4 regions of the Paenibacillus sp. Leaf72 genome follow, and region 1 is predicted to be linked to each of the others. Evidence: riboswitches for the same ligand, from Rfam matches in the RefSeq annotation. Region 1 holds a riboswitch; each other region holds the start of a gene.
The links. Region 1 has a riboswitch for cyclic di-GMP ahead of ASF12_RS31395 (fibronectin type III domain-containing protein). Riboswitches for the same ligand answer to the same signal wherever they lie in the genome.
Positions count from the first base shown of each region.

Region 1 (8,236 bases):
GGCAATTTATCGATTTTGGACGATAACGGCGATCTTTGGATTACGCCTGCGGGCATCGACAAGGGGGAGCTGACGCGGCAGGATATCGTTTGTGTGAAGGCGGACGGTACGATCGCGGGCAATCATCGGCCATCGAGCGAATACCCGTTTCATCAGATGATTTATCGCAGAAGGCCGGATATTCGGGCGGTTGTCCATGCACATCCACCTGCACTTGTGGCGTTCAGCATGGTGCGTAAAGTGCCTAATGTTCGCTTGCTTCCGAATGACTATTTGATCTGCGGCGAAGTAGGCATGGCGAAATACGGCTTGCCGGGAAGCGCGGAGCTGGGTGAAAATATAGCGGATGTATTCAGCGAAGGGCTCAACACGATTATGCTGGAAAATCACGGTGTCGTTGTAGGCGGCCGCGATTTATTTGAAGCTTTTCAAAGATTCGAGACGCTGGAATATTGCGCCCGGATGGAAATACAGGCGAACCGGATTGGGACGCCAGTATCGCTGCGGGGCGAACAGCTGGCTGATACGCGCGAGGCGCTGTTGGAGGAGTTTGTACCGGATTTTTACAGCAGTGAGGAGAAGGAAGCACGCCGGGAGATGTGCAAGCTCATTAAGCGTTCTTACGATCAGCGGCTGTTTACGAGCACGCAGGGTACCTTTTCCCATCGGGTCGGTGAAAATTCCTTCATTATTACACCGTATGATCAGGACCGTAAATATGTGGAGCCAGCGGATCTCGTGCGGATTGACGGCGGGAAGAAAGAGGCGGGCAAGGTGCCAAGCCGCTCGGTACAGTTTCATCAGCATATTTATGAGACGCAGCCTCATGTAAACTCGGTTATTATTGCGCATCCGCCTAATATTATGGCGTTTGCGGTGACAGAGGAGCTGCTGGATTCGCGGACGATTCCGGAAAGCTATATTTTGCTGCGGAATATTCCTAAGCTTCCTTATGGGGATTTGTATACGAAGCCGCAGGAGGCGGCGCAGCTTTTTCAGGAGAACACGCCCATCGTCATTGCCGAAAATGACTGCGTCATCGTCACCGGGCAAAGCCTGCTGAACGCCTTCGACCGCCTGGAGGTCGCCGAATACAGCGCGAAAGCGACCATTTCAGCGAAAAACATTGGAGCTATTGTGCATATGGAGCAGTCGAGGATTGCGGAGCTGGAGCAGGCTTTTGGGTTGAAGTAGTAGGCCATATTGCCTAAATTAATAGTAATGTGAGTTTTAAAAAGTGAACTTAAATATGAAATGATAGGTCCAGCCCGTGGTTTAGCGGGTTGGGCATTTTTTTGTTGATCATACGACTAATAATTTGCAAGGAGATAAATAGGAAGATTTTTAATAGTTCAAATAGGATTAACTTCCTGTTGTATGATCTAGAATTTACTAAATATAAGGAGTCCACTGTTAATGAGGAATGACATGCCAAATAAAAATATTTATTTTCATGACTTATGTAGTATAAAATTTTAAATACCCAACCGATATACTAAGTACAAAGAACTATTAGATCAATTGAACTGAAAGGTAGACTCGTTCGAAAGGCGGGGGAGTAAAGTCGAGGGTCTTCGTGGAGACTACTAGAAATGTAGGTTTAAGAATCAACAAACCCATTGAAATTGATAAAGGCAAACCTGATCGAAAGACAGGGACGCAAAGCCGCGGGTCTTCACGGAAAACCATAATTATGGTTGCCGTATGACAGCCGGGCCGCCAAAAGTAAATGGGTCTTTTTTATTTGCCGCCAAAGAGCGGCGACAGCCGTTTACGCTTGACGTATAGGAAAGGATATGAATTTTCTCATACTTTCTCTATACGTTTTGCCAAAACGATGGCGTCTAATAGAAAGGACGCCGCCAGACGTTTTTCTTAATAGAGGGGGATATTCAAATGTATTTTAGTCAGATTAAGCAAGGTGTAATAAGAGTATTATGTTTATCTTTAATTATTCAAATGTTCCTTCCTTCCATCTGGAGCAATTCCACGGAGGCTGCCGCGTCATTTCGAGGTGTTAATGTTCAGTTTAAAGCAACTGATGCTTTAGCAGCAGATGGCTATTTGGCCGACCATGGCGATGAGTATGGTCCACACAATGGATACTTCTACGGTTGGAATATGGATCATGCGCAGTCTACGGTTACAGGAAGCACCTACGATGCGCCGCTTCTAAACTCTTCTATTCAAGTGCAAGAAGGCGGCGAATGGGAGATTGAGCTGCCGAATGGCAGGTATAACGTGAAGGTCAGTGTCGGGAACTCTGTATATGAAAGCAATAATACGCTTTATGTAGAGGGCAACACTTTTTGGGAAAATACGGAGCTGCCTGCTGGTGGACAAGTAACTTTTCAGAAGGGGGTTGTCATTGCTGACGGGAAACTGACGCTCAATGCGGGCAGCAGTGGAGATACAACAGCTATTCAATATATCGAAATTAAATCTCTGGAGCCTGTCATCCAAACGATTCCAAAACCGCAAATTGGGAAGCCAGCGGAGCAAAACAAGCTTCAGGGCAATAAAATTATTATTTCCGGCAATCAAAATAATGAGCATAATGCGCTTCCCTTTATCCGGGTAGGCGATTTAAATCCGGAAATTAGCCGCTATATGAATGCAGAAATGGCGTCTTTGGAAAGCAAACTGGCGGCATCCAATCCTTCATTTATTTCCTGTAATAATTGCAGTGCCTCAGGCCTGGAGGCAGCAATTAATAACAGCAGCAGCGATATGGTAGCTGTGACGGTGGGCCATTTAAATTTAGATTCCTCACTGACATTGGGCTCTCCTACGAAACCGGTTTATGTTATCGCAGAGGGCATCAATACGAATAATAAGCTCACCATTACGGTTTATGGAACTTTGGTCGTCAATGGGAGCATGAATGCGAACACTGAGCTGACTATTGATATTAAAAAACCTAACGATTCGACTCGGACAATGGGAGGGAATCTGTGGGTTAAAGGTTCCTTGCACTTGAATAATAATTCTAGTGTCTCGATTGCGGACAATTTCATAGCTGGGAGCCTTACTTATAACAGTGGTCTGCTTAATGTACAAGCAGGAAGAGTCATTGTACCTGGAAGTCTTCATATCAATACAAATGTAACTATGAATATTGATGAGGAAATGGTAGTTGGCAGCTTGGTTTCCAATAATCAGCAGGCCAATATTTCTGTGAAACGTGGAGATTTATTTATTCAAGGCGATATGCATGTCAACAATCACTTGAATATTGAGACCGGAGGCATCGTTGCCATCGGAGGCGGTATTACAGCTAATCAGAAACCGATTATTAACATCGGTGTCGGTACTGAAGGGGAAACGAAGCTGAAATATTTGGCAGCAGGGTTAAAGGCGGAATATTTTACAGAGGAAAATTTGGATGGTGAAAAAACGACGGTGCTGGAGCAGCCCGCTTTGCAAGGCAAGGCTCCTGTATCTTCGACAGGCCTAAATGATGGACGGTTTTCTGTTAGATGGTCTGGACAAATACAGCCTTATTACGCTGAAAATTATACGTTCGAGGCTGATGTTAATGGCGGAGTCAAACTATATGTGAATGGAACTCTAATTATTGATGAGTGGGCAGCGCAAGGAAATAAATTATTTACTGGCTCTATTGCCTTAGAAGCTGGTCAAAAGGTTGACATTCAAATGGAATACGTTAGTCGTAATGGATCGCCTAAAGCCATTTTATCATGGCAAAGCGCTTCAGGAGCGAAAGAGGTTGTACCAGCTAGTCAGCTATCTCCGTTTGCAACTCCTGCCATTCAGACTATTCCATCTGAAAATGCGGTGAAGGTCGGTTGGACTACTGCATTTAATGCAGATGGGTATGAGGTTGAAATGGATGGCAGCATTTATCCACTGGGCATTCTTAATGAATTTATTCATGAGCTGCTGCCATCAGGCACGGTGCATTATTACAGAGTCAGAGCGACGAGCGGCGATTTAAAGGGCGAATGGTCTTCTGTATCGGAGGTTTGGACTTTGCCGGATGTCCCCGAGAATATTAAACTGCAATCGACAAGCGATTCAGTGACCTTGACTTGGGAGAATGTGAGGGGCGCTACCGGCTACGAGGTGGAAACCTACAATACGGTCGTTAACATCGGCAATGTGAATCGCTATTTTGAAGAAAATCTGAATTCAAACATTCAGCGAACCTATCGAATAAGAGCGGTGAATACAAGCGGTCCAGGGCAATGGAGCCCAATACTTGTGAAATCTACGCTTCCAGGAACCTCTGGTGTGCTGAATACAACAGCAACGGATAAATCGATTCTTATTACTTGGGATTCTATTTCTGGGGCGGATTTCTATGATCTTGAGGTGGATGGCGCAGTTAAAAGCAATATAACGGGAACGGAATATTTGCATGATCAGTTAGAGCCTAATACAACACATACGTATCGAATTCGTTCGAAAAATAGCAATGGAGCAAGTAATTGGAGCGAGAAAGTTACGGCGACTACCTTGCCTTCTGTCCCGGAAAATCTGCATGCAGTGGCTGGCAGCTCCAGTATTTCAGTGGAGTGGGATGAGGTTGTGGGGGCAACCGGATACGATATCGAGGTGGATGGAAATGTTTTAGATAATGGCTTGAATACGAGCTATTTACATTCCAATTTAGAGCAGAACGGTGAGCATACGTACCGGGTACGCGCCAAAAATAATGACGTTATTGGACAATGGAGCCATTCCATTACACGCACAACACTTTCGGGAGTGCCTTCCAATATACGCGCTGCAGCTACAGGCACAGCTATCACTGTAACCTGGGATCAAGTAATAGGGGCAGTTGGCTATGATATTGAAGTGGACGGGCTAATCGTAAATAATGGCTTGAATTTAACGTATGTGCATAAGGATTTACTGCCATTTACGGAGCATACCTACCGCATCAGAGCTAGAAATACTGGGGGGAACGGTCCCTGGAGCGAGATCATTACACAAGCAACTTCACTTGGTAAGGTGCAAAACGTTAAGACAGCATCAACAAATGATACAATCACAATTTCTTGGGATAGTGTCAGTGGAGCTACTAGCTATGAAATCGCTGTTGATGGGGTGCTAGTAGAGGTTTCAACGGGGACTAGCTATAAACATGCAGGGCTAGCGCCTAATTCGCTGCATGTTTACCGTGTAAGGGCGAAAAATAATGATTTGACTGGCGATTGGAGCGACACGGTTAGAGCAAGTACGGGGCTGGGCATTCCAGTTATTCATAAAGTTCTCTCCGCAAGTACGAGTATTACCATAGAGTGGGACAGCGTTGTCGGTGCAAATGGTTATGACGTTGAAGTAGATGGAAGGATTGTAGATAACGGCAATCTGACCCGATATGTACACGCACAGCTTGCTCCGGGATCAAAGCATGTGTATCGGGTGCGAGCAAAATCGAGCAACGCCATAGGCGAGTGGAGTCAAGCGGTCACAGCTATAAGCTCGGCAGGGGTACCGGAAATCATTTCTACTGTAGCAAAAACAAATCAAATAACTGTCGAATGGACCTCGGTATCAGGAGCAGCAAGCTATGACCTTGAAGTCGATGGGACGCTTATTGAAGGTATTTCAGGAGTCAGCTATGTTCATCAGGGGCTGAAATCCAATACACGACATGTTTATCGGGTTAGATCCCATTCGGCGAGCAGCTCTAGCGAATGGTCTGAAAAAGTAGAGAAAAATACAATACCTGAAATTATTGTAAACCCAGGCAAGGACAATAAGTTCAATGTAGTCGTTGCTGCTCCTAAGAAGCAGGGTGTCACACAGAGAACGATTACGGTAACTTATCAGCCTTCTGAAGTAGAAGTTCTAGAACTCAGTGGAATGACGCCAGAAATCGAGCTGGGCACTGGCTTAATTCAAGGTACCAATATAATCGTACGGAAATTCGTGCCTGGAGAAATCGTGTTTGAGGTTATTAATGCCGACAAAACGATAGTGAACAGCATTGAGTTTCTGGCGAAAACAAATGACTACTCAAAAATTACTTATATTGTGGAATAGCATATGTGGGGGACAGTTCAATGAGAAAAATTACAGTACTAACCTTATATTTTTTCCTGGTAACGCTCATAGGTCAAAATGTTGGTGTTTTAGCAGCAAGCATTACTCCGGATAATGGGCTTAAAAACCCTAACTGGTCGTACGTGGCAAGTCATAATTTTGGTGAACAAAACTTCTATTCTTCCAATACTCCTGGTGTCTATCTGGATGGCAAAGAGAACTTGATTTTTGATATCAATCATTCTCCGTATGAGGTTTATCATACGAGGCTAGAATTTACAAGCAATAAAAACAATTTACCGCCGGGATGCGGATACGAAATAAGCTTCTCCCCGGCAGTATTCGGAGGATCCTATTATATTTTAAAAAGCTTTTATAATGAACCATTTTTGGATATAGAAGGTGTGCCAATAGGGGGCGGTACTAGAGATATTAAGATTACAAAAGTAGGGTGCTTTGGACAAAATTTAGGCTCCATACATGTATATAAGGCATATAAACCAGCCAATGATCCAGTAATGATAAGTAGTCCTCGGTATAACGAGGTTTATAAGGGAAATATGCTTTTGACATGGAAGGTTCAGAATTTATTAATGAGGACTCCTAGTACAGTGAAAATAGAAATCTCACTAGATGGCGGATATTCGTGGGATGATGTCGAAACCGTGCCCGCCTGGCAGGTCAATCATGTTGGGGAATATTTAATGAATTTAAATAGATACAGGCCTTCTAATCAAGCGATGATTAGAATATCGGCGAATGATAGCGGTATGTGGGGAGAATATGCCTATAGCCCTCTTTTCACTATTCAAACGGTTATGAAACAAAGCATTTTGACACCTGCTTCCGGTCAAATGGTTAGTGATTTGCAATCTTTGATTCCGTCAGTGAGCGTGACGGGCTCAGCAAGCGGTAATCTTAGTCTTTCCTATTTCATAGATGCAGAGAGCACACCAAGAGATACAAAAGTTATCTCTAATACAGCAACAGCACAGCAAGTAAACTTTAATGCGCTCAATGTCCAATCATTGAGTGAGGGCCCGCATACGATGAAATTTACGGTGAGCGATGGGGCACAAACGATTCAAGATACGGTAGTTTTCCAAGTGGACAAGAATGCTCCAGCAGTTGGCGTATTTCAGGCAACAGCAACGGATACGACTATACAAGTAACGGGAACAGCAACGGATACAATATCAGGTTTACATGCTCTGCCATATCGTTTCACGATAGGGACAAGCGCAACGGATTGGCTGGCCGCGGGTGCGCATACTGCGACGGGGCTTATCCCGAATACGAATTACACCGTGAAATTTGAAGCAAGAGATGCAGTAGGACATATTGGATCACAAACGAAAAGCGTTCAAACAAAGGCGCAAAGCCCATCTTTCGTGCTAGGACAAGCAAATGACAGCAGTCTTGAGGTCACGTTTCAAGATGGAAATCCGGCTGGAACACAGTACCAATTGAAAGCTGGAGCTCAGTATGTGAATGGTTCAGGAGGATTAAGCAGCACGGCCGTATGGTTTACCCCGACGAACAAGAAAATACGAGTCACTGGAATAGCATCCAATACAACGCTCGTGTACCAGGCAAAAGCTAAAAATGCACTAGGAGAGGAAACGGACTGGAGCAGCACAAGGAACGGAGAAACCTTGGCAAACCCGCCAGCGACTCTAACGCCAGAAGCCTCGCAGCGCTACTTGCGGATATCGTGGCCTGCAACAGGCGGCACCGTCACATATGAGATTGAAGTCGATGGAGCGATCGTTAACAATGGCGCATCAAACACGTATCTCCATAGCTCGCTCACGCCAAATACGAGACATACGTACCGGGTGCGAGTGAAAAATGGGAGTGGAGCTGGAAGCTGGAGTCCTCTGCTCGCTGCCTTTACACTGCCAGACCCGCCTACGATTCCGCTGCAAATAGAGGTTGCACCATCCCAGAAGGAGCAAACGATTACTTGGGGAATCGTGGCGCGAGCAGAGGGCTACGACATTGAAGTAGATGGCGTTGTAAAAGATGCTGGAAGTGGCCAGCGTTATATACATTCGGGGCTGGAACCAGAGACGCAGCATACGTATCGGATACGGGCAAAAAACACAGGTGGGATCAGCGAATGGAGCGCCTTGGTCACCTCGCAAACGCTGCCCTATCCTCCACAAAAGCCAGGCGCTTTAACAGCAGAGCCGGCGATACATGAGATGGCGGTGAGCTG
Region 1 is NZ_LMLV01000035.1:7,404-15,639, forward strand. It holds gene ASF12_RS31390 (class II aldolase/adducin family protein) at 1-1,194, shown strand, start outside; cyclic di-GMP riboswitch class I at 1,624-1,724, shown strand; gene ASF12_RS31395 (fibronectin type III domain-containing protein) at 1,897-6,015, shown strand; gene ASF12_RS31400 (fibronectin type III domain-containing protein) at 6,627-8,236, shown strand, end outside.

Region 2 (8,236 bases), 360 kb from region 1:
AAAGTAACATAGAGCCCAAACAAGAAGGAGCGTGTAAATGATGACGCAAATGAAGAAGGTGGCTTTTCTGCTGGCCGATGGCTTTGAAGATTCAGAAATGCAAAATCCGTATGATGAAATGGTGAAAAATGGCCATGAGGCGGTTATTATAAGCTTGCGCAGCAATGAGGAACTAAAAGGCAAGCAGGGCACAGTTGCCTATAAGTCGCATCTTGCGATTAATGAGGCGAAGGCGAGCGATTATGCGGCTATTATTATTCCTGGCGGCGCATCACCTTCCCACTTGAAGGAAGATGCGGCCGTGCAAGCTTTTGTCAAAGAGGCTGATGAAAAAGGCATTACCATTGCTGCCATTTGCCATGGCCCGCAAATTTTGGCGGAAGCTGGTTTGCTGCAAGGACGCACACTGACGGCTTATCCAGAGCTGGAGCAGGAAGTGCAGGCAGCCGGGGGGCATTTTCGCAATGAGGAAGTCGTAGTTGATCGTAATTTGATTACTTCCCGTACGCCAGAGGACGAGCCGGCTTTTATTCAAGCAACGATTGAACAACTGGGCGTCAACGCCTGGTAGACTGTCTAGCAGAACAACTGGATCGTGTATTCCATCTATTATCGCTGCGAGTTTTGCCTGTAGGCAAAACCAAAACCGCAAATCGCAAGAGCAGCAAGCGTTTGACCTGCCTTAGGTTTAACGCTTGCTGCTCTTTTGCTATATAAATTTTCCTGAATTTGTAACGACTATTCATGCCAAATGATTGCGGCAACTATTTAACTGCATTATAATTGTTGTCAGCATGGCAGAGTTTGTGAACGAGTGGTTATTTCGTATATTAAAGGAGTCAAGCATGAAGGTTATCCTTGTAGATGATGAAAGCCTCGCTTTGGATTACTTGGAGCGGCAACTCGTGAAACTAAATAACGTAGAGGTATTGGGGAAATATGAGGATCCAACGGTCGGGAAAGAGCGGATTTTGCTTGATCTGCCGGATGTTGTATTTTTGGATATTAATTTGCCCGAAGTCAGTGGCATTGCGCTTGCCGAGCAACTGCTGGAGGTAAGACCAGAGCTGAATATCGTATTTGTAACCGCTTATGATGAATATGCAGTGAAAGCTTTTGAGCTGAATGCGCTGGATTATGTCGTCAAGCCGATCCATCCTGAGCGGTTAATGAAAACGATGGAACGGATTCAGAAGCGGCTGGACTCCCATGTGAAGGATAAAGGGCAGGCCGTGCAGCAAGTGATAAAAACGAATGAGGAGCAGCACCTGATTTTGCAGCTGCTGGGGCAGTTTAGTGTCGAATTTTCTGGAAAAAAGGATGCAGCCATACGTTGGCGTACGACAAAGGCGCAGGAGCTGTTTCTGTATTTGCTCCAGCATCGCGAACAGCTGGTAAGGAAATCGCTATTAATCGATTTGCTATGGCCCGATAATGGGACGGAGAAAGTATATGCCCAGCTGTATACGACGGTGTACCATATTAGGAAAACGCTTGATCAGTTTGGAAAGTGTTTTCACATCGCCAATACAACAGAAGGATACATATTGACGCTTAATCAGGTTGTGCTGGATGTGGAGGAATGGGAGAGAGGAATTGCTGCTGCACCGCCGCTAGCGGCGGCAACCCTTGCGGAATACGAGGAGGCTATGAATCTTTATCGAGGCGATTATTTAAAGGATTATGATTATTGGTGGGCGGAGAGCGAACGCCAGCGCCTGAAGCGCCTGTGGCTGAATACTTCCTATCGCTTGGAAGCTTGGCATGTCGAGCATGGCCAGCTGGATAAAGCGATTGCCGGATATATTCGAATTATCGAGGAGCATGCGCAGGCGGAAGAGGCTTATTTTGCCTTAATGCAGCTGTATGCGTCTAAAGGGAATCATCTTATGGTTAATCAGCAGTACAATGCTTTAACCGCCGCGCTGATGGAGGAATTGAACGAGCAGCCAAGCGCATACATTACAGAATGGTACAAAGATTGGAAAAGCGGCGTTAATGGTTTGTAGACTGGTGAAGGAAACAAAATGGTAAATAATTGGAGGGGCAAGCGAGTGCTATTGACTTTTTAAACCATAGCCCTCATAAATAGCTCTCCAATCCAATGGCCGTGCCATTCTTCTTTCTACTTGCTCGAGAGGCTTAAAACCATACTTGGCATATAAAGTCTGAGCATCTTTTGTACCTAGATTAAAGCTTGTTCCTTTTAGTTTGGGGTGCTCCAATATGGTTTCTAATAGCCACTTGCTAAGTCCTATACCTCGAAACTCGGGTATAACAAATACATCCCCTAACCAGGAAAAGCGGACAAGGTCGGTGACAACTCGCGCAAAACCAACTAGCTTCGCTTGTTCCTTAAGCGGATTCCCCTGATAAATGCCGTAGCACAAAATGGAGTGTTCAATGGCTGCTTGTACAAGTTCTTTGTCAATTCCGTTTGCCCAATAAGATTCCTCGTTTAGAAATTTATAAATCGTTTCAATATCCAAATAAGCTTTATTTGTGCTAATTGTAAATCCGTCGCTTCTAGTCCAAAGTTTTTGTTCTTCCAAAGGGCTGCAGTCCTTTCTGAGTATTCCTTTGAATTATCATACTGTTGAAGGAATAAAAATTCAATATTCTATGCGGCCTATTATTTTGTAAGTTTTGCGAGATTAAACAGAGATTTTGTCGAGAAATTGTAGAGTTGCCCTATTTATAATGGAGGAGTAGGTGAAAATGGAGACGGACAAGCTTTACGAGCTTCATTTTCAAAAAAATAGCATGTCCAAAGGAATGGTTGAAGAAGATGATGATAACCGAGAAGCGGCAAATGAATGTCATTCGCCATTTTCGCTATCCTGAGCTGGCTTGCTGTATAAGCGAGGGAGCCCAGCACCTACGACAGCTGAATTTGAATCAAATGACCGATTACACCATCGTTCGTGGCTTTTATACCCATCATAGAGGTCATTTTATTGGCATTACAGCTACTTCTGAGGGGCCTTTGTTTTTTTATGACAAGCAGTATTTTCAGCTTTCGGAAGGGAAATTTATGATTACTCTGGAGCATGATGATAAGCGGAACACGTTTTCTTTTTGGTGGGACGGGGTGGAAATATGCCGCCTGAACTACCAGCGTCAGCTTTATCGGTACAATGAGGGAATCGTAGATGATGGTATTCGTGATTTTTTTGCGTGGCTTTATTTGTCGACAGGACCAAGGAAGTTTTGGAGATTCCAAAAGTTTTACACGGTCAAAAGCAGCTAAACGCTGTTTCGGGTATCGGAATTTTATCAACCGACATAGGATTGATAAAACGCATGATGGAGTTGAAGCGAGATGGGCGCAGAACATTTGAAAGAATTTCAAAGCTTGAAGCACGAAGATGAAATGCGGTATATGCTCCTGCTTAGAGACGTAAAGGGCATGCTTAAAGAGCGGAAGGAAGAGCCTTTTATGAAACGGTTAAAGCGGAGATGGATGAAGAAAAACCAGAAAATACAAGCCTCAGCCTGGAAATAAAAAAGATTTAACGTATTGTTTATTGCAAATAATGGGTATATACTAGAGATAATCATAGTTTAATATAAGGTAGTTTTTCTACCTAACACCACTTACAAAACTTTACACGATAACGGCAAACCTGTCGAAAGGCAGGGACGCAAAGCTAAAGGGCCTTCTCTATTATTAGATGGCAGCCTAGCCACCGAAGGGAGTTTTTTTTATGCGCAAAAGTTTAACGGTTATGATTTTGCTGGCGTTGATTCTGTCCGTGTTCCCTCAAGCAACTGCTCAAGTGGCAGCGGCAGCTGGGACAAGCTGGCTCGACGAATCCAATGTGGATAAAGGAAGCATCGGCATTCGTTATGAGGTCAAGTCAGGCGTAGATACAAGGCTGGTTGTAGCCAAAGACGGCAAAAATTATACGTATGCGCTCCGGACAAACCAGACAGAAGAATGGTTTGCGCTTCAACTGGGCAATGGAGATTATACGATTTCATTATTGGAAAACGTAAGTGGTACCAAAAAATATAGAGCAGTTCATACAGGCAAAGTTACCTTGAATTTGAGTGACAGCAGCCTCGTCTATTTGAACTCCATTCAAAATATTGATTGGAGCAGCAACAGCAAAGCGGTTAAGAAAGCATTGGAACTGACTAAGGGAGCAAAGACGGATACCGAGAAGGTAACGGCGGTTTACAATTATATTGTAGCGAATATTTCTTACGATCATCAGCTTGCGGCTAAGGTGACCAACGATTATTTGCCTCAAATCGATCGTACCTTTAGTTCGCAGAAAGATATTTGCTACGGCTACGCTGCATTAATGGCAGGCATGCTTCGCAGCTTGGACATTCCGGCCAAGATGGTGACGGGCAAAGCGTCTGATGTATCAAATTATCACGCCTGGAATGAAGTATATTTGGACGGCAAATGGATCACGATCGATACGACGCTTGATGCTGGCCTGAAGAACAGCAAGAAAGCGGGCAAAATGATTAAAGACAGCTCGCGTTATACGGCTGCTAAAGTTTATTAAACGGAAATAAACACATATAACTCAATAGGTACACACAGAAGCTTCGTCTATCCTTCATCGGATGGACGAAGCTTTTTTGCAGTTATTTAGCTGACGGATAAAGGGGAGGCTTGTAAAGTTTTTGTACAGTTGGGCTGGATATAATTTTCTTATTTGAATACAAGGAGGAAGAGGATGGAAAATGACGTGGTATTTGTAAGGTAATGTTTTTGTACTAGGCATTATCGGTATTCACAACAAGAGAGAAACTAGAGGAGATAGAGAAAAAGAGAGGATTGATGAGATGCCCGCAAGTAGACAGAGAGCGATCAGGCACAAGATTTCCTGGATCATGCTGCTCGTTTTGCTGCTGCAAGCTGCATTACAGCCATTCGCAGCACCGGTACAGGCAGCAGGACCGATTACAGGGCTGACTTTTACAAAGACAGCCAGTGTGAGCACTGTTAATGTAGGAGATACCTTCAAGTATACGATCTTGTATCAGGCAGATGGAGCGACTCATGTCGGTAAGAATGTAACGATTGTTGATACAGTACCGGCACAATTTGAAATTGTAGATGGCTGGGAGGATGGAGGCTGGGATACGAAAAATGGCCAAACTCTAACCGTCAATGCACATCCATTGCCTTCCGGTACTTCGGTGAAGCTGGAAATTCCCGTGAAAGCGAAGCCGACTGGCTCAAGCTCGGTTGTGCCTACGACGAATACGGCGACGATTACACTCGTTGATTCAGCGGAAAGTACAACGGCATCGGCGAATGTAACGATTAACGCGGACCCGAATCCGGTAGCTACACCGACGCCTACAGCAACACCGACGGCGACGCCAACTGCTTCGACCTACGACAAGTGGTGGGCTTATAAAAGCCAAGCTACTGGATTTGGCAGCACAGTTCCGATTATTGGCGGAGCGGTTGAGTATACGGTAGGCATTAAAGGCGAAGCCGGCAATGATAACCCTGGCAGCTTGAAAAATGCGACGTTAGTCGATACACTGCCGCCAGATGCTGTATATGTGAGCTCAACAGAAGGCGGTGTCTATGATTCAACAGCTCGCACGATCACTTGGTCGAATATTGAGCTTGCTTCCGGACAATCTTTCGAAGCGAAAGTATCGGTCACCTTCCCTGACGATTTAGGGTATGGTCATCCGACCGGAACACCGCTGGAACGCAAAAATAATGTTGAAATTTTGAGCGGTTATACGCTCGAAGGTGGCGGCTCGGTCACTGATCCTGACGCTGATGTGACAACTAAATTCGGAGAGCCAGTATCTGGCGTTTCCGGACTAACCAAGTCGCGTGTTTACCAGTATCGCTGGCATGGCCAAACACAGAAGTTCAACATCGGCGGCATCAGCAATACGGGGACGAATGTAAATACCTCTTTGTCGAACCTGGTATTGACAGATGTGCTGCCTGCGGAAATGGACTACAGCAGCATTAAAATGCCAAATGTTTTCACTTCCCAGCTTCGTTATAAAACAAGCGATGGTACGACTGAAACTTGGCATGCGTATAGCGGCAGCCTTGCGCCTAACGGCACAATTACAGTGAGCACGACAGCTGGTACGAACCGCATTGTGCTAAATGCTGGCGAATTTTTGGTTGCCTTGGAGTGGTCGTTCAGCACCCTAGCTCCAGGAGGTACAATTGGCGGCATTGAAATTACAGGGACCGTTAGAGATTTTGCTAATGGCACGAACACCCCTGTCGTCCACGGTGATCAAGTAACGAATCAAGTCACGCTGGATTATCAAGCGCTGAATGTTACCATTCCGGGCCAATGGGATGACAAGCCTCAGAAAACGGCTCAGGCAGATTTCAACATCAACAATGAGAAGCCATGGCTTGTAGCTAATAAAGCGATTGGAGCGGGAAATTTCCGTCCACTCAGCACGGTGCCGTTCACACTTACGGTCCGCAACGATATTAAAGCAACGGGACCTTATATTAATCCAGTTGTCTATGATTTATTGCCAACAAGCTTTGATTATTACACGAATCCTAAAATAGCTGATCCTGCTGCGGCACTGGCAGCCTCGTTTACATTTACGGGCACGCCTGCTGGAGCAAGTGCTCCACAGCTGGAGCTTGTTGATAAAAACTGGAACGGTACGGGACGGACCCTTGTGAAATGGTCATGGTCCGACGGCACCTCTTTTGCTCCAGGTACAAGCTTTGAAATCAGCTATAAAGGCGAGGTCCGTGCAGGTACGCCTCAAGGTACTACCTACACGAACGATATGTATATTACAACAAGCGATCCAAATTCAGAGTTCTGGCATACAGGGGATTCCGCACAGGATAATCCGCAAAGTTTGCCAGCGTGGCAAACACGCAACAATACGATTAAAGATACAGTTATAGGCTTTGATCCAACGGCGGGAACGAATGAGTTTTTTGTTCATGCTTCAGCGAACGTAACGGTACGCAAAGCATCTCTCGTCCAGTCGACAAAATGGAATCAAGGCGATTTGGAGCCTATTTTCCGGGCATCAGATGATGCTACGTATGATGGAGAACCAGCTCTTCCTGTACAGCCATTTGATTGTGATGGCGATATTGAATACACCGAGTACCCGCGCTACAGCGTAACGTACGAAGGCGGAACAGCGGATTACAGATTGGCAGTTCGCAATAGCGGCAATACGAGACTCGGCGTCATTGATGTGCTGGATATTTTGCCGCATGTAGGCGATAATGCACTGCGCGTCAACAGCGGTTCGCCTTATGAAGCAAGGGGCTCCCAATGGCAGCCTAACCTAGCGGAAGTACTCTCTTCCGGCAATAAAACCTTTACATCCTCAGCGGCAGCGGGAAGCAGAACGGTAAACTACACGCTGTCCGCGTATTACAGCAAGTCGGTTAATCAGGAGCAGGTTGTCAATTTCACGAATGTGAATGACAGCAAGCAGGGCTGGATCGAACAAGGGAATTACCAAAAGGATGATTTGACAGACATCAAATCGCTCTACTTCCAGCTGTCGAACATTGTAGGCAGTGATGGAGCATCTGGACTTGCGCCAGGCGACTATATCGTATTGGATTGGAAAATGGATGCCCCTGTAGGAGCACCGACAAATGAAGTAGCTTGGAACTCTTTTGCCATTCAAGCAACTGAAATCGGTGCAGGCAATGATGAAGGCAGCAAAATGCTTCCAACAGCGCCTAACAAAGTCGGCTTCCTGATTCACCCGAATGACGAGCATGTACCGCTTGGCGAAATCGGCAATTTTGTCTGGTTCGACAGCAACCGTGATGGCACGCAGGATGAAGAATATCCAGGCGACAGCGGCCAAGGTGCAGGTATTAACGGCATTACCGTAAATCTGTACAAAGCGGGTGAAACGACACCGTTCAAGTCAAGCAAGACAGGCTATCATTACAATGGAAGCCCAGGCTACTATTTGTTCCAGGGACTTGAGGCAGGAAATTATTTCGTAGAGTTTGTGCTGCCAGATCGCTACATGCCGACGACAGCCAATGTGCATGGCGCAGATCCAAGCCATACGAATGACAATGACTCCAACCTGGTAACGAAAGGCGCTGCAGTAGACGGTTATACGCCATATCGTACGGATACGATCAGCTTGGGTACTGCTGGTAAAATTCCGACAATCGATTTGGGCTTAATCGAAACAGCATCACCTACTGGCGAGTCTTACCCAACCATCACGTTTGAGAAAGAAATTACAAGTGTGACGCAAGGCT
Region 2 is NZ_LMLV01000035.1:366,076-374,311, forward strand. It holds gene ASF12_RS32900 (DJ-1/PfpI/YhbO family deglycase/protease) at 50-571, shown strand; gene ASF12_RS32905 (response regulator) at 846-2,009, shown strand; gene ASF12_RS32910 (GNAT family N-acetyltransferase) at 2,058-2,552, opposite strand; gene ASF12_RS32915 (hypothetical protein) at 2,789-3,250, shown strand; cyclic di-GMP riboswitch class I at 3,610-3,694, shown strand; gene ASF12_RS32925 (transglutaminase-like domain-containing protein) at 3,708-4,523, shown strand; gene ASF12_RS32930 (SdrD B-like domain-containing protein) at 4,807-8,236, shown strand, end outside.
Region 2: linked by a shared signal. The riboswitch ahead of ASF12_RS32925 (transglutaminase-like domain-containing protein) and the one ahead of ASF12_RS31395 (fibronectin type III domain-containing protein) in region 1 are both predicted to bind cyclic di-GMP.

Region 3 (8,236 bases), on a different contig from region 1:
CGCTTTGCGTACATGATTCACCGATGAGCGTTCTCCGCCGAACAGCACCTTGCGGATGCTCTTCATCCACGAATCCTCCTCATCTACGAGCAGATTGAACAGCGCCGTCGTGACGAACATGACCGTAATTTTCTCTTCTTTAATGAACTGTACAAGCTTGCCAGCATGCATAATCGTATTGCTTGGAGCAAGCACCAGTGCAGCCCCAATTAACAATGCGCCGAATAAGTCAAAGGTGAAGCCGTCAAAAGCATAATTGGACAACGACAGCACGTTGTCATTCTTAGTTATTTCAATATAGTTCGTATTAATCGCAATCCGCGAAATATTGGCATGTGTGATCAGCGCCCCCTTAGGCTGGCCAGTCGTACCAGAAGTGTACATCACATAAGCAAGCCTGTCCAAGCCTCCGGGAGTCGTCGCTAATGTGTCTATTGGCGCTTCCCCAGTGTCTAAATTGCTGGCGGCAGCTTCCTTATACAGCTCTGGATCATCGAGGTACAGAAGGGTTCCTTGATACTCTACTTTCTCGATAACGCTTGTCAACGAATACTGCGTGAGCAGCAGCTTCGCTCCGCTATCCTCCAGCATGTAGCTGATTCGCTGCTCTGGGTACGCAGGATCGATTGGGACATACGCCGCCCCAGCCTTAAGAACGGCTAAAATAGCTGCAATCATATCTGATGAGCGGTGAACGAGCAGACCAACGATAGTCCCGTCGTTAACTCCTCTGCCGCGAAGCACGTAAGCGAGCTTATTTGCACGAGCGTTCAGCTCAGCATAAGTAAATAATCCATCTGGAGCAGAAAGGGCAAGATGTTCCGGCGTATTCTCCACCTGCCATTCGAATCGCTGAGCAAGCGTCATATTGCTTGCTGCTGCCATTTCCCCGTCCCGGCCATCCAGACGGTTAAAAGCGAATAAGCGATGCGCTTCTTCCTCCGGCACAATTTCAAGCTCACCAAGCGGCTTATTGAACTCCCTCACGAGCTGGCGGATCATGTAGATGAGCTGCGCCTTCAAGCGTTTAATGAAGGAGCTTTCATACACATTGGCATTGTATGCTAGCTTCATCACCATCTCTTTGCCAGGCCCAGCGAGAAGATTAAGATCATAATTGCTTTTTTCGAAAATATGAATGTCACCCATCGTAAATCCCAGACTCTGCTCGTCACTTTGTTTGCCGGCCTCTTGAAGCGGATAATTCTCGAACACAACAATATGATCAATTAACGTCTGCTGGCCTATTCGGCTCTGGATATCATAGAGCGGCACGTATTGATGCGCTTCGGTTTGCACTGAAAGTCTCTGCATTTCCGATACTAATTGCTTGAAGGTCATATCCGGTACGATCTGGACACGGGTTGGGATTACGTTGATAAACAGGCCCACCATACTCTCCACACCGCTAATCTCAGCGGGACGACCCGATACAACTGCTCCAAACAACACATCGCTGCTGCGCTGATAACGGCTAAGCAGTATAGCCCAAACGGCTTGAATCGCCGTGCTTAACGTAACCTGCTGCTCTCTTGCCAATCTAGAGAAAGCCTCACTGTCTTCCTCTCCAAGCTTAAAATGAAGCTCGCCTGACGAATAGCCTTCCTTATGGCGTCTGCTGCGCTGCTCGGCGAAAGACTCCTGCCCTTCAAATTCAGCTAAATAGCTCGACCAAAAGACAAGCGAAGCCTCCTTATCCTGCTTGCCAAGCCAGTTGATATATTCCTTATATGGTTTCGAGACGGGCAGCTCGTATGGCTTATGATTCAGCAAGGCGCTGTATATCTGAAACAGCTCCTTTACAATAATACCAAAGCACCAGCCGTCCAGCATGATGTGGTGATAGCTCCATATCCATTCATACGTGTCCTCAGCTGTCTTAAAAACGGTCGTCCGCATTAAAATATCTTTGGACAGATCAAATACCAGCATTTTATCCTGCTGCTTGAAGGCAGCAAGCTGTCGCTGCTGCTCCTCACGCGGCTGATCACATAGATCAATTTCCTGAACGCGGAACGCTCGCTGCTTGAATACAACTTGAACCGGCCGGTTGATTTTCTCGTGCAGGAATACGGTACGAAAAATATCGTACCGATCCATCAACACGTTCATGCTTTGTTCCAGCAACTCTTTGCGAAAAGAGCCTTTCACCGAAATGGCCAGCTGTTCCATATAATAGCTCTGTCCGGGGTGCAGAAGCGTGTGAAACAGCATGCCCTCCTGCATAGGCGATAAAAAATATATATCTTGTACTTGCTCCTTCTGAAAAGTAATCCCGTTCACCTGTGCTTGGCCTCCTTCTATCCATTCCGCAGCAAGTTAAACTGCGCGCTAATTCATTCTCTTAGCCAAACTTCTCTGCCAGCATGTCAAAAATATCTCCGACCTCTTCGAGCTGCAATTCGCTCGCCGTAAAGTCGCTAGGTGTGAAATCTCTGTCTGTCTTGGCTGTACAATGCTGAATTAATACAAGCAAATGATGGTGGAAGCGATCCATCAGCTGATCTATCGTAGCTCGCAAATATTGCTTTTTATTGTAGGCGCAAGACACAACGAGGCGTTCGCCTCTTACCATACCGCTTAAGCTGAGCGCATACAGCGCTTCAGATTCCGGGCTTGTTTGCGCGCCCATATCGTATACGGATGGTGAAAGCAAGTCTGTTTGCACCTCGCTGTCGAATTGCCCCAAATAGTTGAAGCTGATTTCCGGTTTGAATGAGAAGGTGAGCCCTGCTTTATGCTCATCAGCTGCCAAATATCGCAGCAGGCCATAACCGATTCCCTTATTGGGAATATGGCGCAAATCTTCTTTCACCCGTTTTATTTGATAGGCTAAATCGTCCGTATAGCTCATGTCGAGCACAACCGGATATTGGGAGGTAAACCAGCCTACCGTTCGTGATACGTTAATAGCTACAGCTACCGGCATAATCACCTCCAGCTTGACTACTGAATCGGCTGGTTTGCCATTTTGCTGGACAACGGTTTTGTTCCCTTCCTGCTGCAATCCATTCCCTCATGCGATCTAAGCTTGAGAAAACCGCTCAAATTGGCAATACTCGTTCCGAGGTAAAACTGCTCGGTATACCAAATTCGTTTTTGCGCATGTGTTAATGGATAATAAAAACGTTTCATCAAATTACCCCCAATAACTTGTTTTGATAAATAAAAAACTGCCCGGATTTTGGACAGTCTGCTCCCATTTTCCAGCAACCTGTCAACCGTAGCATCGTCTGATGCTTTAGGCCATGGCTTTGCGTCCCTATGTTTCCATAGGTATGCCTTTATCCATTTTATGTTTGTTTTATTCCATTCCTAATCTATAAACAATCCGTTCATCAAATAGTTACGTTTTTTACATTTTTTTATATTTTCATTCGACAAAAAGTTTTTGGGAGAGGGGTCCTATTAATATGAAGAGAATGAAAGTCTATGGGAGGAGACGAAACTTGGATAGACTAGAACGAAATAATCCTGCGCAGATTTATCTTCCTTGATACGTAACGCTATGAAAATTTTAAAACAAAAAAGCCGCCATTTAGGCGGCATCAGGCTGTCGAGAAGGTCTCGACAGCCATCTTTATAAGCATTCAGTTTAACGCATCACCGCGTTTCTGTGGTATCGATTTTTCCTTTATTGTCTAAAAGGTTCGGCATATGTATTCACAAGATAATGGGCGTCCAGCCATTGATCCGCTTATTCTTTTCAAGATCATCTTTCTGGGCTATTTCTTCAGGTGTCAGCTTTATGGAAAGAGCAGCTGCAGCATCCTCAATATGCGATATTTTTGTAGCACCAACAATAGGTGAGGTTACAGGTTCTTTCTGAAGAGTTTCAGGCTTTTATCAATCTCGCTCATAATGGCCTTTCGAGAAAGTCCGGCACCGTTTGGACCTGCGTGCGCCCATTCAACTTAGTAGCCGGCACGATTTCATCCCGATTTGCATATTCCTTTAAAGCAGGTCCAATAACCGCCTCACTTGATCCGGCTGAATATACATTAGCTGTATCAAAAAAATTGATACCAAGCTCTAGTGCTTTTTTAATAACGGGACGACTGTCTGCTTCATTAATAATCCATTGATGCCCTCCTTGCACGGCTACTCCGAAGCCCATACAGCCCAGACAAATTCGGGATACTTCCAAGCCCGTATTTTCGAGTTTCACATATTCCATTTGATTGTTCCTCCATTTATTCATTATTTTTCAACAAACGTTTTACAAATAAAGTGAACAGCAGCAAGGAAATTGCAACGGACAAAGCGCTGACCGTGAATAACGCCTGATAGCTCATGTACTGGGAAACCCAGCCTAGCACGATCGCACCGAGCCCGATGCCAAGATCATTAGCGGTCGATATCGAGGCGTTGGCAACTCCGATTCGCTCTGGATGGGCCAGACGTATCGTTGCCGCTTGAAGGGCCGGCTGCGCGGAGCCAAACCCGATGCCATATAAAATCGCCGCAACAAGCACACCGACTAAGCCGGTCGACATGCTGAGCACAATCAAGGCGCCAATCGTAATGACAAGGGCTGGTACGATAACAGAAATCTCTCCGTATCGATCCGAAAGTTTTCCCGAAATGGGACGACTGAGTGCCAGTGATGCAGCAAAGGCCAGAAAGAATGCGCCGGAATTGACCTGAATCGACTTAGCGAACAGCGGAACAAATGTTGTAATGCCCCCATACGCGATAAACAGAAAAAAGACGGATGCCGCAATCGGCAAAACCGATTTTTCGAACAATTCTATTTTTCTTACGCCCGTTTTGGGCTGGAAGGGCATTTTTGCTCCTAACGTCAGGAGCAGCGCTATCGCAGAGAGGACGACGGCGATTAAAAACAAAGCGCTGTACGACTGGTTCTCTGTCACCCAGAGCCCGAACATCGGACCGACTGCCATAGCCAAGGTCATGGATGTGCTGAACCATCCCATTCCTTCGCCGCGGCGGCCCGCTGGAATCATGTCTGTAATCGCTGTCATTGAGGCGGTTGTAGAAACGGCCCAGCTCATACCATGCAAAATTCTGAGCCCCATCAGCACAACAATTCCTCCAACCCAGTTATACATATACATTGCCAGGATGAACAGAATAAGCCCCCAAATGAGAAACGGGCGCCTGCCGAATCGGTCCAGCATCCCGCCGACGATGGGGCGAAAAATAACGGCGGACAGCATAAACGCGCCCATCGCCAGCCCGACCTGCGATTCGCTGCCTCCCATCTGTGTGATGAATAGCGGCATCGTCGGATACAGCATATAAAAGGCATTAAACAAAAATAGGTTTCCTATCGTCATGAGCGTAAACGATTTCGTCCATAGACGTTCCATTGTTCTTTCCCCCCGTTTTTTACGTATAATCCCCGATGCGTTTTTCGGACATCAAAAACATTGAATTTCTACTATTCCTTGATTCATTAATGTACTCACGTCTATAATTATAAACAGACACCGAACATCTGCAATTGCTAAATGAGCTGGATTTGTTAAGTAATGAACAGTTGCATCATCATTGTCAATTATTAAAGAAAGATTGGTGATTCCCAGTTGGCTAAAGTGGATCGGAGAATACTCAAAACCCAGGAAGCGTTAAAAAAAGCGGTTATTGATTTGATGTCGGAGAAAAATTTTGATGATATTACGATCCAGGATCTTTCCGATAGGGCGAATGTGAGCCGCGGAACGATCTATCTTCATTATTTGGATAAATTTGATCTGCTGGACAAGCTTATCGAAGAACACATCAACGTCTTAAGAGAAATGTGTAAATCCGCAGCCGAATTGGAATTTACCGAAGCCACTTTGATGTGGACGGAATACTTTGAGCTTCATTATTCCTTTTTTTCCATGATGCTGGCGAGTAAAGGCGCCCCCTACTTTCGCGGCCGGTTTCTCGACTTGTTTATCGAAGAATTAACGAATGAGGTTGAGGTAACCAAAGGGAAGAATGAGAAGTTAAATGAAGATCTTCTAGTCAGGTTTATTGCCTCTGCTTACGTAGGGGTTGTGGAATGGTGGTTTACGAATGACAAGCCTGTCCCCCATCATGTCTTGGCAGAGCAACTGGGGACGTTGCTTGAGCGAAATGTGTAAGAAAAGGCCCCCATTATGCTGAGGGCCGGAGGCATCCCTTTTTACAGGCAGGCGCAGCTTCAACAAAAGTCCTCGCGTTAGCTGCATGCCTGCACTTCTTATCTAGAGTGCTGTTTGGTCGGACGATACATGTACATTCTCAGTAAAATAGCTAACAAACTAAATACCAAAAATATAATTCCTCCTAACACGATGTATCGTGTACCCATCCCTGATAAAAACAATCCTAATACGATGGGGTAAGTCACGACTGTTCTCATTGGATTTTTAGAGAGCAGCCTCCCTCCGATTAAGTTGCCCAGCAAACTGGCCAAGCCATATAAAAATAACGTCAAGCTTAACATTTTCCCCGAAATATGAGTAATGGTTTCAAGGTACTCTGCAATGTAACTGCTAACACTAGCCCCTGCTGAGCCTAAAAGTACAACAGCAGCAATAGCTAGCCAAATAATCGGTTTTTTTAATACTCTTAACTGGGCTCCGTATGAAAGTTTTTCCGTAACATGCATAGATGGTATAAATAGCCATGTTGCGATGAAGGCCACAGCATTTACGACAGCAAAAAAGACCATCGCCATTTCTATGGAAGTTTCATTAGCTATAAAATTTGTGATGGGCACACCAAGTACCATTCCTGCGGTCACGCCAAGCATCACTTTAGAAATAGCTTTTGGAGCCTCTTCCTTGCTTACGGAGCTAGCAGCTGCTGTCAAAGACAAGGAACAATAAATGGGATGGAAAAAGCCTGGAATAATACGGGCGATTAGTGCAACGGTGAAGGTTGGCGCAAATAGGGATACTATATTACAAACAACAAAAATCCCGAGGACCAGCAGCATGACTTTCTTGCGATTTATACCGGAAAATAATAATGGCATTGTGGGACCTGCGATTGAAACGGCTAGGGAAGAATACTGTGCGAAGCGGAGGTTGAATCAGCTTCCAAAGATGGGGCATGAGCTGGTTCGAATATTTTGAATGTCATTATTTGTTTTTTCAGCCATGTTGGCAAGCAAAGGAGCTCCCTTCTTTCGCAGCCGCTTCCTAGAATTTGTCATAGAGGATATTAAGCGCAGCTGGGAAATGACGGAGGGGAAAAATCGTGAAATCAATGAAGATGTAACGGTACAATTTTTTGCACCAGCTTACGTAGGAATTGTGGAATGGTGGTTTCTAAATGGAATGCCCTATCCCCCACGTGTCATGGAAGAGCAAGTAGAAAAGCTGCTGGATATGAATCTTTCATAGTTCGATTTGCCGCAGGCAGACACCCGTAATGCCTATCTTAAACGCAATAATCCCCCAGACAAAGGCTGGGGGATTATTGCTATGAATGAAAATTAAACGATGAACTATTCATACTTTCCTATCCTTGTTCTCCTTTTGAGAAAGCTTCTTTCAGTTTGTCACTCATCAGGTGCCAGGCATCTTCTGCGACGGCTAGATCACCATAATGGGTAAATCCGTGCGCTGCTCCCTCATATTGTTTATGCAGCACCTTCACACCCTTTTGTTTCAACTTTTCAGCATAGGCGCTGCCTTCTTCAGCCAACGAATCTTTCCCAGCGGTAATAACCAATGCTTCGGGCAGTCCTTGAAGGGCTTCCGCATAAACAGGCGAAGCTAGCGGACTATGGGCATCGTCTGCGGAAGCCAAATACATGGAGTTAAACATTTTTGCCATTTCCGCTGGGATCGCTTCCTCAAAGCTTGGTTTTAAAGCAGGATCCATTGCCAAATCCAATGGCGCATAATCAATAATTTGCAATACAATCGGAAGCTCGCTCCCACTCTGTTGATTTAACAAGCATACAGCGGCAGCCAGATTGCCACCTGCACTGTGTCCTCCGATCGCCATGAGCGCTGAGTTGATTGAAAATGACTCTGGATGCTCGTGAACCCACTTCGCAACGTCATAACATTCATGAACGGCAGTCGGGAACCTATGTTCAGGAGCGAGCCGATAATCGACATTAATGACGACACAGCCAGCCCGATGGGCAATCAATCGACACCAAGGATCATCCATTTCTGCCTTTCCCAAAATAAAGCCGCCCCCGTGCATATTGATGTATACAGGTAGAGAATCAGACAAAGCAGATTCCGGTGTATACACTAGGACACGGGTATCCCCAGCTCTG
Region 3 is NZ_LMLV01000031.1:74,387-82,622, reverse strand. It holds gene ASF12_RS23765 (non-ribosomal peptide synthetase) at 1-2,283, opposite strand, end outside; partial or broken gene ASF12_RS23760 (condensation domain-containing protein) at 2,345-2,911, opposite strand; cyclic di-GMP riboswitch class I at 3,206-3,293, opposite strand; partial or broken gene ASF12_RS23755 (aldo/keto reductase) at 3,834-4,177, opposite strand; gene ASF12_RS23750 (MFS transporter) at 4,194-5,333, opposite strand; gene ASF12_RS23745 (TetR/AcrR family transcriptional regulator) at 5,550-6,095, shown strand; partial or broken gene ASF12_RS23740 (MFS transporter) at 6,194-6,991, opposite strand; gene ASF12_RS23730 (TetR-like C-terminal domain-containing protein) at 7,074-7,343, shown strand; gene ASF12_RS23725 (alpha/beta hydrolase) at 7,462-8,236, opposite strand, start outside.
Region 3: linked by a shared signal. The riboswitch ahead of ASF12_RS23760 (condensation domain-containing protein) and the one ahead of ASF12_RS31395 (fibronectin type III domain-containing protein) in region 1 are both predicted to bind cyclic di-GMP.

Region 4 (8,236 bases), on a different contig from region 1:
TATGAACTGGCCTCCCAGTTCCACAGCTATTACAGAGCAGAACGCGTCATTACCGAGGACGCGGCGCAGACTCAGGCGCGCCTTGCGCTGCTTGGCGCTATTCGCACCGTCATTGCGAATGCGCTCCGCCTCGTGGGCGTTTCGGCTCCTCAGCAAATGTAATATTCCCATGCAGACAAAGATCAGCCTTTGCGGCAGCGGTGGCAGACAGCTACCCTTGCAGCAAGGGCTTTTTTTCTTGAAAATGGTGCATAATACGTTTTAAAGAAAAATGCCCAGCCAAATAGCAGCGATTTAACTTTACTTTAACCAAGGAATGCTATTATACTAATTGTCGAAAAATGGACAACATCATAGAGAGCGAGGGAAAAGTCATGAGAGGCAATGAGTCCGATTTGCCTATTGTATCGATCGTCATGCCCTGCTATAACGAGGAAGAAGCGCTGCCGGAAACGGTGCGGCAAATGTCCCTGCTGCTGGAACGGCTGGTGAAGGAGAGAAAGGTATCCGAGCACAGCAAAATGCTGCTTGTAGACGATGGCAGCCGCGATAAAACGTGGTCGCTCATTGATTCCTTTCACCGGAGCAACCGTTTTGTGAGCGGGCTGAAGCTTTCCCGGAACGTCGGGCATCAGCGGGCACTTCTGGCGGGCTTGTTGACGGCGAAGGAGTATGCGGATTGCATTATTTCCATCGATGCCGATTTGCAGGACGATATTACGGTGATCGACCAGTTTATTGAGAAGTACAAGCAGGGCTATGAAGTCGTGTACGGCGTGCGGAACAAACGAACGACCGATACGATGTTCAAAAAGTTCAGCGCGCAATTTTTCTACAAACTAATGATTAAGCTTGGTGTAAACGTCGTTTATAATCATGCGGATTACCGGATGATGAGCAAGAAGATCGTTGATAAGCTGGAGGAGTACCAGGAGGTCAATCTATTCCTGCGTGGCATTATTCCTACCATCGGCTTCAAATCCGACAGTGTGTACTACGATCGTCTGGAGCGAACCGCCGGCGAATCGAAATACCCGTTGAAAAAAATGCTTATCTTCGCATGGGAGGGCATTACCTCCTTTAGCGTATCTCCTATCCGCGCAGTGTCGGTTGTCGGCTTTTTTATGTCGGTCATGAGCCTCGTGTTCGCCCTTTATGTATTCGTCAGGCATTTGCAGGGAAACACGGTATCCGGCTGGAGCTCGATGATTCTTTCGATTTGGTTCATTGGCGGCATTCAGCTGCTGTGCATTGGACTAATTGGCGAATATATCGGCAAAATTTACATTGAAACGAAGAAACGCCCGAAATACTTCGTGGAAACCGTGCTGCATAACGTTGTGCCAGCGGAAACGAAATCGCAGCAATTACAAGAGACGAGGTGACGAATGGAATCGCTGCTGCTTAAAGCAAAATCGAATACGCAAGTTTTGATCTTCCTGCTCTCCTTGTTTGTCATTACGAGAATATTGCTTTATTTTGCAGGCTTTCTCGGCATGAATCTGTTTCCGAACTATCAAATTCCGCCGGACTATACGGTCGTGCAGGGGCATGATTTCACATCGAGCCAGCTCTCGATCCAGACGGATATTTCACAGCTGAAGAAGCCGAGCTTCGAGGATCTAAGGAAATTTGACAGCGTATGGTACTTGGGAATTGCCGAAAATGGCTATGATACGTATAACATCAACGAATCGCATCCTAGTGCAAATTGGGTGTTTTTCCCTTTATACCCTTTGTTAGTCTTTTTGGTGGAGTCTATTTCTAAATACGATGCGACAGTCGTGGGATCGGTTTTATCGAATTTGTTTTTGCTCGTATCACTTTTTTATTTTTATGGCATTTGTTTAAAAAGAGGACTGAAACAGGAGCACGCTCAAGTCGCGGTGCTGCTGCTGCTCATTTTTCCGACCGCCATCTTCTATGCCGTGCCTTATACAGAGAGCCTGTTCCTCATGCTGTCGCTAATGACCGTCTATTATGCGATGCAAAAACGATATTTTCTCGCGTTTCTGTTCGGGGGCTTGTCCGCTGTGACGCGCAATTTGGGCTTCGTCAACTTGTTTTTCGTTGTGGGTACGCTGTTGATCGAACACAGGCTGTACCGTTTCAAGTGGAAGGACACGAAGTATTTAGGCTATGCAATCATTTCGGCGCTGCCGCTAGCCGGTTATCTGTTGTACATGAAATGGCTTACTGGCGATATGCTGGCTCCGATTACCGAGCAAAGCATCAACTGGTATCGCAAGACGGTTGCTCCGTTCTCGAACTATATTCATTTTATCCAAAAGCCTTATTTCTCAGGAAATGGCGGCTGGGAAAATGGCCTGCTTGCCTTTATTATCGCGAATGCCGTCCTCGTCATTTTTGCTGCCTTTCTTATTATGCGCTGGAAAGATATTCGCCGTAATGCTCATGAATGGCTGTTTTTTGCCTATGGATTGCTGCTTATGCTCATTCCGTTCGCCAGCGCCGAATTTTTGCAGAGCATTCCACGTTATGTCATGGTGGCGTTCCCCTTCTACATTTATTTTGCGGATGTGCTGAAAAATAATAAGGCGCTGCAAATGTTTTATTTCATGATGTTTTTCCTGCTTCATATTGTGTATGCGATTTGCTACTTTAATGGATATTTTTTCGTTGTATAAATTTATGAAAAAATAAATTGACGAAATTTGCGCTTAAGGTGTACAATAGCACCATATTACTTTAGCTCGTACTTTATACCTAGATCGTTTAACGAAAAGGCAAACTCAGGGAAACCTGATGTGCGCAAAGCTACAGGGGCTTCATTCCTAACGGAATATGCTCGCCAGCTACCGAATTCAACATCGATTCTTCCTTTATTAATCAAGGTAGACTTTGTTCTTTCGGGAGCAGGGACTATCTTTTTTTTATTGCTTACACGAAAAGGCAAACTCAGGGAAACCTGATGTGCGCAAAGCTATAGGGGCTTCATCCTTAAACAGGATATGCTCGCCAGCTGCCGAAGCCCGACATAGCCTCCTTTGCCTGATGAAGGTGCGGCGTGTTCTTCGGACCACGACCATCATTCGCTCGGGGGAGGAACTTACTATGAAAACTACAAAATTCGCTCTTACACTCCTTATGCTCGCTTCGACATTACTCTGGGCACTCCCTGCTAGCGCGCAAACCAACTTTTACAACGGAGCATGGATCGGCACTTGGCCGAACCAAAGCTTGAACAACATCGCTGCCTACGAGCAACTAATCGGTGGACACCAAGATGTTGTACATACTTTTGTCAACTCGAACCAAGGGATTAATGAATGGAAGGGCTTTATGGACTATGTAAATAATAATGGTTCGATTAACCTACTTACCCTTGAGTTTAAAAATAAAAATTACAAAGAATATTCGACTGCTGATATTAATAGAGGCGTAGTAGACGCTTACCTGAAACAAACGGCAAAACAACTGGTTAACTGGCAAGCAGCTAACAAAAACCCTGAAATTTGGCTTCGCATTTTCCACGAAGGCAATGGCAACTGGTACGGCTGGGGCGTTGGCGACAGCACAGTTAACACAAACGAGACTTACAAAGCGGCATTCCAACGTGTCGTTACGATTTTCAGAGAGCAAGGCGCAACGAATGTGAAATTCATGTACAACGTAAACGCTGAAAATGTTGGCAAAAACGCATCGTTTACAGCTATGTACCCAGGCGATGCTTACGTAGACCTGCTTTCGATCGATGGCTACAACTTTGGAACGAAAGAATCGTGGAGCTCGTGGAGAAGCTTTAACGACGTATTCTACGCTTCGTACCAAGCGCTGACAAGCATTTCGAGCAAGCCGATCATTATCGCTGAAACTGGCACAACAGAAAGCGGCGGCAGCAAAAACGAATGGGTTATTGATGCGATGAATCAAGTGCAATCGCCAGCGTACAGCCAAATTAAAGGCTTGATCTGGTTCAACGAGAACAAAGAGCTGGACTGGCATATCGATTCGTCGGCTGATAGCCTGAGCGCTTACCAAACGCTGCAAAAAACGCTTTAAAAGATTAGACGGGGCTAGTCGTCAAGTCCTGGTCTCAACTCTATCAAACACTGGCTGATATAATACTAAATAGGTATTCTGAGAAAACTCTAATTTCGCGTAAACCGCGTAAAATTAGAGTTTTTTCGCTTTTTTTCTACACTTTTGCCAATAAGATTACAATGTTAAGAAGAAAAATTAACTTTTAAAGGGGCAAGGATTGTGATAAGATAACTTTGAATTTGAGCCTTAGCCGCCAAAAATATCATATTTCCGGCCGATTTAACAAATATCGACAGCGAAATTAGACAGTATAGTCAATCCATGTTGTAGATTAGTCAGAAAAGGAATGGAATTATGGCGAATAAATAGAGCGCAAAGGATTGGGGTTATTTGAAAACAAAAGCTAGGTACATATTAACAACGCTATCCATTGCTATCATGATCGTGTATCTAGTATGGAGACTTGTACAAACACTCCCATCTGGCTGGTCATTAATTTTTGGATCGTTGTTACTATTTTTTGAAATCATTTCTATTTTTCAATCCGTTTTATTCCACATTCTTCTGCTAAAACCCACTGAAAGAAAGCCTGCGCCATTACCTGACAACCTTTATTCTGTGGATGTTACGATCGCTACCTACAATGAACCGCCATCCTTGGTTAGAAAAACCATACTTGCTTGTAAAAACTTGAATTATCCGGAAAATATGTTAAACATTTGGGTGTGTGATGATGGAAAGCGAGCGGAAATGAGAGAATTAGCCGAAGGTTTAGGCGTTCATTATCTCGATCGTCCCGGAAATGAACATGCTAAAGCGGGTAATTTGAATCATGCGCTGACGAAGATGAAGGGCGATTTGCTCCTTACTTTAGATGCCGATATGATGCCAAAACCGGATTTTTTACAGCGAACGGTAGGATTTTTTGCAGAGAATGAGAAGCTTGCTTACGTACAAACGCCCCAAGTTTTTTACAACGAAGATATTTTCCAATACAACTATTACCAAGGGCGCAACATTCCGAACGAGCAAGATATGTTTATGCGGCTTATTCAATCTGGAAGAGACCGTTTTAACGCTGTTATTTATGTGGGCAGCAACTGCATCTTCCGGCGCAGCGCCATTGACCATATTGGTGGTTTCGTTATCGGTACGATAACAGAGGATTTGGCTACAGGGATGAAGCTTCAATCCAATGGATTTGATTCTTATTGCTTGAATGAGGTGCTGGCACTAGGACTAACGTCTGAGTCCATATCCGATCAAATCAAACAGCGGGCCCGCTGGGCAAGGGGCACGATACAGACGACGAGGATGTCCAATCCGCTTGAGGCTAAGGGTTTATCTTTGATGCAGCGCCTGCTTTATTTCTCCAACCTGCTGTATTGGTACTTTGGCGTTACGCGCTTTATGTACATATTGTCTCCTATGCTCTTTCTGACCTTTGGTGTGGCGATTCTTGAAACAAGCTTGAAACAACTGCTTATTTTCTGGCTGCCGTATTTCTTGTTCTCGGTTACCGTTGTACCTTATTTAACGAATAAGAAGCTTAATGTGTTCTGGAACAATGTTTACGAGACGGCCATGACGCCAACGCTATTCCTCGCAGCCCTTCAGGAAACAATCTTCCGCAAGGCTATTCCCTTTGAAGTGACGCCGAAAGGCATTTATCAGAACAAAACGTCTATTAATTATCGTTATATGATGCCATTGTTTGTTCTGCTTGCGCTGTCGATTGTACTGATGGGTTTAAATGTGGGGCGTATTGCGGGTGCAGGAGAAAATGAATTGCAGCCTATGCTTATTAATTTATTTTGGCTCGGTTATAACGGAGTATTCCTGCTTCTCGCGCTGTTGCTTGGTTTTGAACGCCCGCGCATGCGGGAGGCGGAACGCTTTGCCAAGGAGCTGCCGCTCACGCTTCGTTATATGGATGATGAAGAGCTGAAGATGGAAAACGTCAGGACACTGGATATTAGCGAGACAGGCTGCCGTATTTATACGGACTCGATTTTGCCGCTCCCAGAGCGCATGGAGCTGGATATTCCGTTATCCCAGGACGCTATACGCGTAGCTGCCGAAAAAATATTTTATGATAAGCATGGCTCCGGATTTCAGGTGGGCTTCAAGCTTCATTGGAGCAACATTGATGAGGAGCGCAAATGGCTTGCTGAAGTATATGGCAGTGCGGATGAGTTCGTTAAGGGCATTTTCCAGGCGGGCGTATGGACTTCTGTGACCAGTTATCTTTCTAACTTCAAGTACACCTATAAGTCGATAAATCGCAAGTCCCCGAGAGTTAGGCTGAAGCGGCGCGCTTCGATCGTGGTCGATCAAGAAGAGCGCTACCGGACACAGCTGCTTGATATTAGCTACACGGGCTGCCGAATTGAGCTCCCGCAGAAGGCGGCGATGCATGAAGGCAAGAAGGTCAGGCTGCAAATTATCGGCTCGGCGTTCGAGGCAAACGGTCGTCTTATCCGCGTAAGCTGGGCCAAACGCAATAAGATGACAGCGGCCATTGTATTCGATGAAGCTTTTGATTTAAGCCTGCTGCTGGGGGAGTCCAGCAGCATACCGCCAAGCAAGGAGCTGCGTTCTGGCATTGTACCAGCAGAAGCGAACTCCAAGTCATAGACAGTCTGAATAGGAATGAACGCCAGGCTATGACGGGCGAATGATTGTTTTGCAAGGGGATGAGAGATTTGGAAATACACAGAATGGTTAAGCTGATCATCCGCAGATTGCCGTTTGTCATTATTCCGGCACTGCTGCTGTCAGTCGCAGTGGGCTATGTGAAAATGCAAAGTCCTCCGTCTTATAAGGCAACGGCTGAAATTGTAATAACCTCACAAGAGACAAGTGATAATTTCACTTCCATTCAAGGCAGTCTCAAGTTGATGGATACGTATAATGTGATTTTGAAAAATCCACTGATTTTGGAGCAGGTAATTGCGGCGCTTGGCCTGCCTTACAGCACAGATCAACTGGCTGCCAAAGTTAGCGCGAAAAGCGTCGAGCTCTCGCAGGTTATCCGAATTACCGTAACCGATGGTGACCGTAAGCAGGCAGCGTCCATTGCCAACACCATCGTTAGCGTGTTCCGTTCGCAAAGCTTGGAGCTGTTTAAAATCAACAACGTAGTTTTATTGCATAAAGCAAGTGCGGAGAAGGCGGTTTATGTGAACCCCAATCCGTTATTTTATGTGCTGCTAGCTTTTGTTGGCGGACTGATTATCCTATTGTGCTTATGGCTTCTGCTGCATATGATGTCGCGCAAGCTGCAGACAGCACCGGAGGTGCAAGCGATATTCGCCGAGGTTCCGATGGAAACGACGAAGCTCGCCAGCCGGGCGGAAGCTGCTATCCCGTTTTATGGGGGATGGCTGAAGCGCCGTGCGGCAGAGGAAGCGAAGTCGCGTGCAATGCGTTACCGCCATGTGATGGAGAGAAGCGGGAAGCGTACATTGGCCTTTGGAACGCTTGACCGCAAAGGTGCGAGCGGGAATATCAGCAAGCAGCTGGCGCAGAAGCTGGCTGTGGAAAGCAAGGTCGCTTGGGTGAGGTTTAACCCGAACGGCAAGCTGCCAAGTACGGCTTCCGGCAAAAAAGGCTATGCGGAATGGTCAATTAGCCCAGGCTTTTATGGCAAAATCAAAACCGCCGGACAGCAGTTGGATTACATCGAAGTATGCGTGGTAGGCGGAGGCCTTTCCATGAAAACGTCGGCTGAGGAATTGATGGCGCAGCTTCGGGATAGCTACGAAGTTGTAATCTGGGAATTGCCTTCTTATGTTCATTGCTCGGAAGCGCAGACGATTGCAGAGCTGGTCGATTGGCATACGCTCGTGATCAAGGAGAACCGGGTACTCGCTCCGGTTGCACAGGAATGGAAAAGCCGTCTTGCGGCAACGGATGTTCAGATAAATAGTATCGTGTTTATTGAAGTGTAACCACTTTTTATCTAACTTGGGAGGGATTTGCGATGAAAGTAACAAAAGCGATTATTCCGGCAGCCGGACTTGGAACGAGGTTTTTGCCAGCAACAAAGGCGATGCCGAAAGAGATGCTCCCCGTCCTGGACAAGCCAACGATTCAATATATTGTAGAAGAGGCCGTACAATCCGGGATTGAAGAAATTATTATTGTAACGGGTAAAGGCAAGCGTTCGATTGAGGACCATTTTGACAATGCGTTTGAGCTGGAAGCGAATTTGCTGAAAAATCAAAAG
Region 4 is NZ_LMLV01000016.1:6,726-14,961, forward strand. It holds gene argS (arginine--tRNA ligase) at 1-162, shown strand, start outside; gene ASF12_RS18165 (glycosyltransferase family 2 protein) at 375-1,385, shown strand; gene ASF12_RS18170 (mannosyltransferase family protein) at 1,389-2,648, shown strand; cyclic di-GMP riboswitch class I at 2,737-2,824, shown strand; cyclic di-GMP riboswitch class I at 2,903-2,991, shown strand; gene ASF12_RS18175 (glycoside hydrolase family 26 protein) at 3,076-4,023, shown strand; gene ASF12_RS18180 (glycosyltransferase) at 4,444-6,642, shown strand; gene ASF12_RS18185 (Wzz/FepE/Etk N-terminal domain-containing protein) at 6,711-7,958, shown strand; gene galU (UTP--glucose-1-phosphate uridylyltransferase GalU) at 7,991-8,236, shown strand, end outside.
Region 4: linked by a shared signal. The riboswitch ahead of ASF12_RS18175 (glycoside hydrolase family 26 protein) and the one ahead of ASF12_RS31395 (fibronectin type III domain-containing protein) in region 1 are both predicted to bind cyclic di-GMP.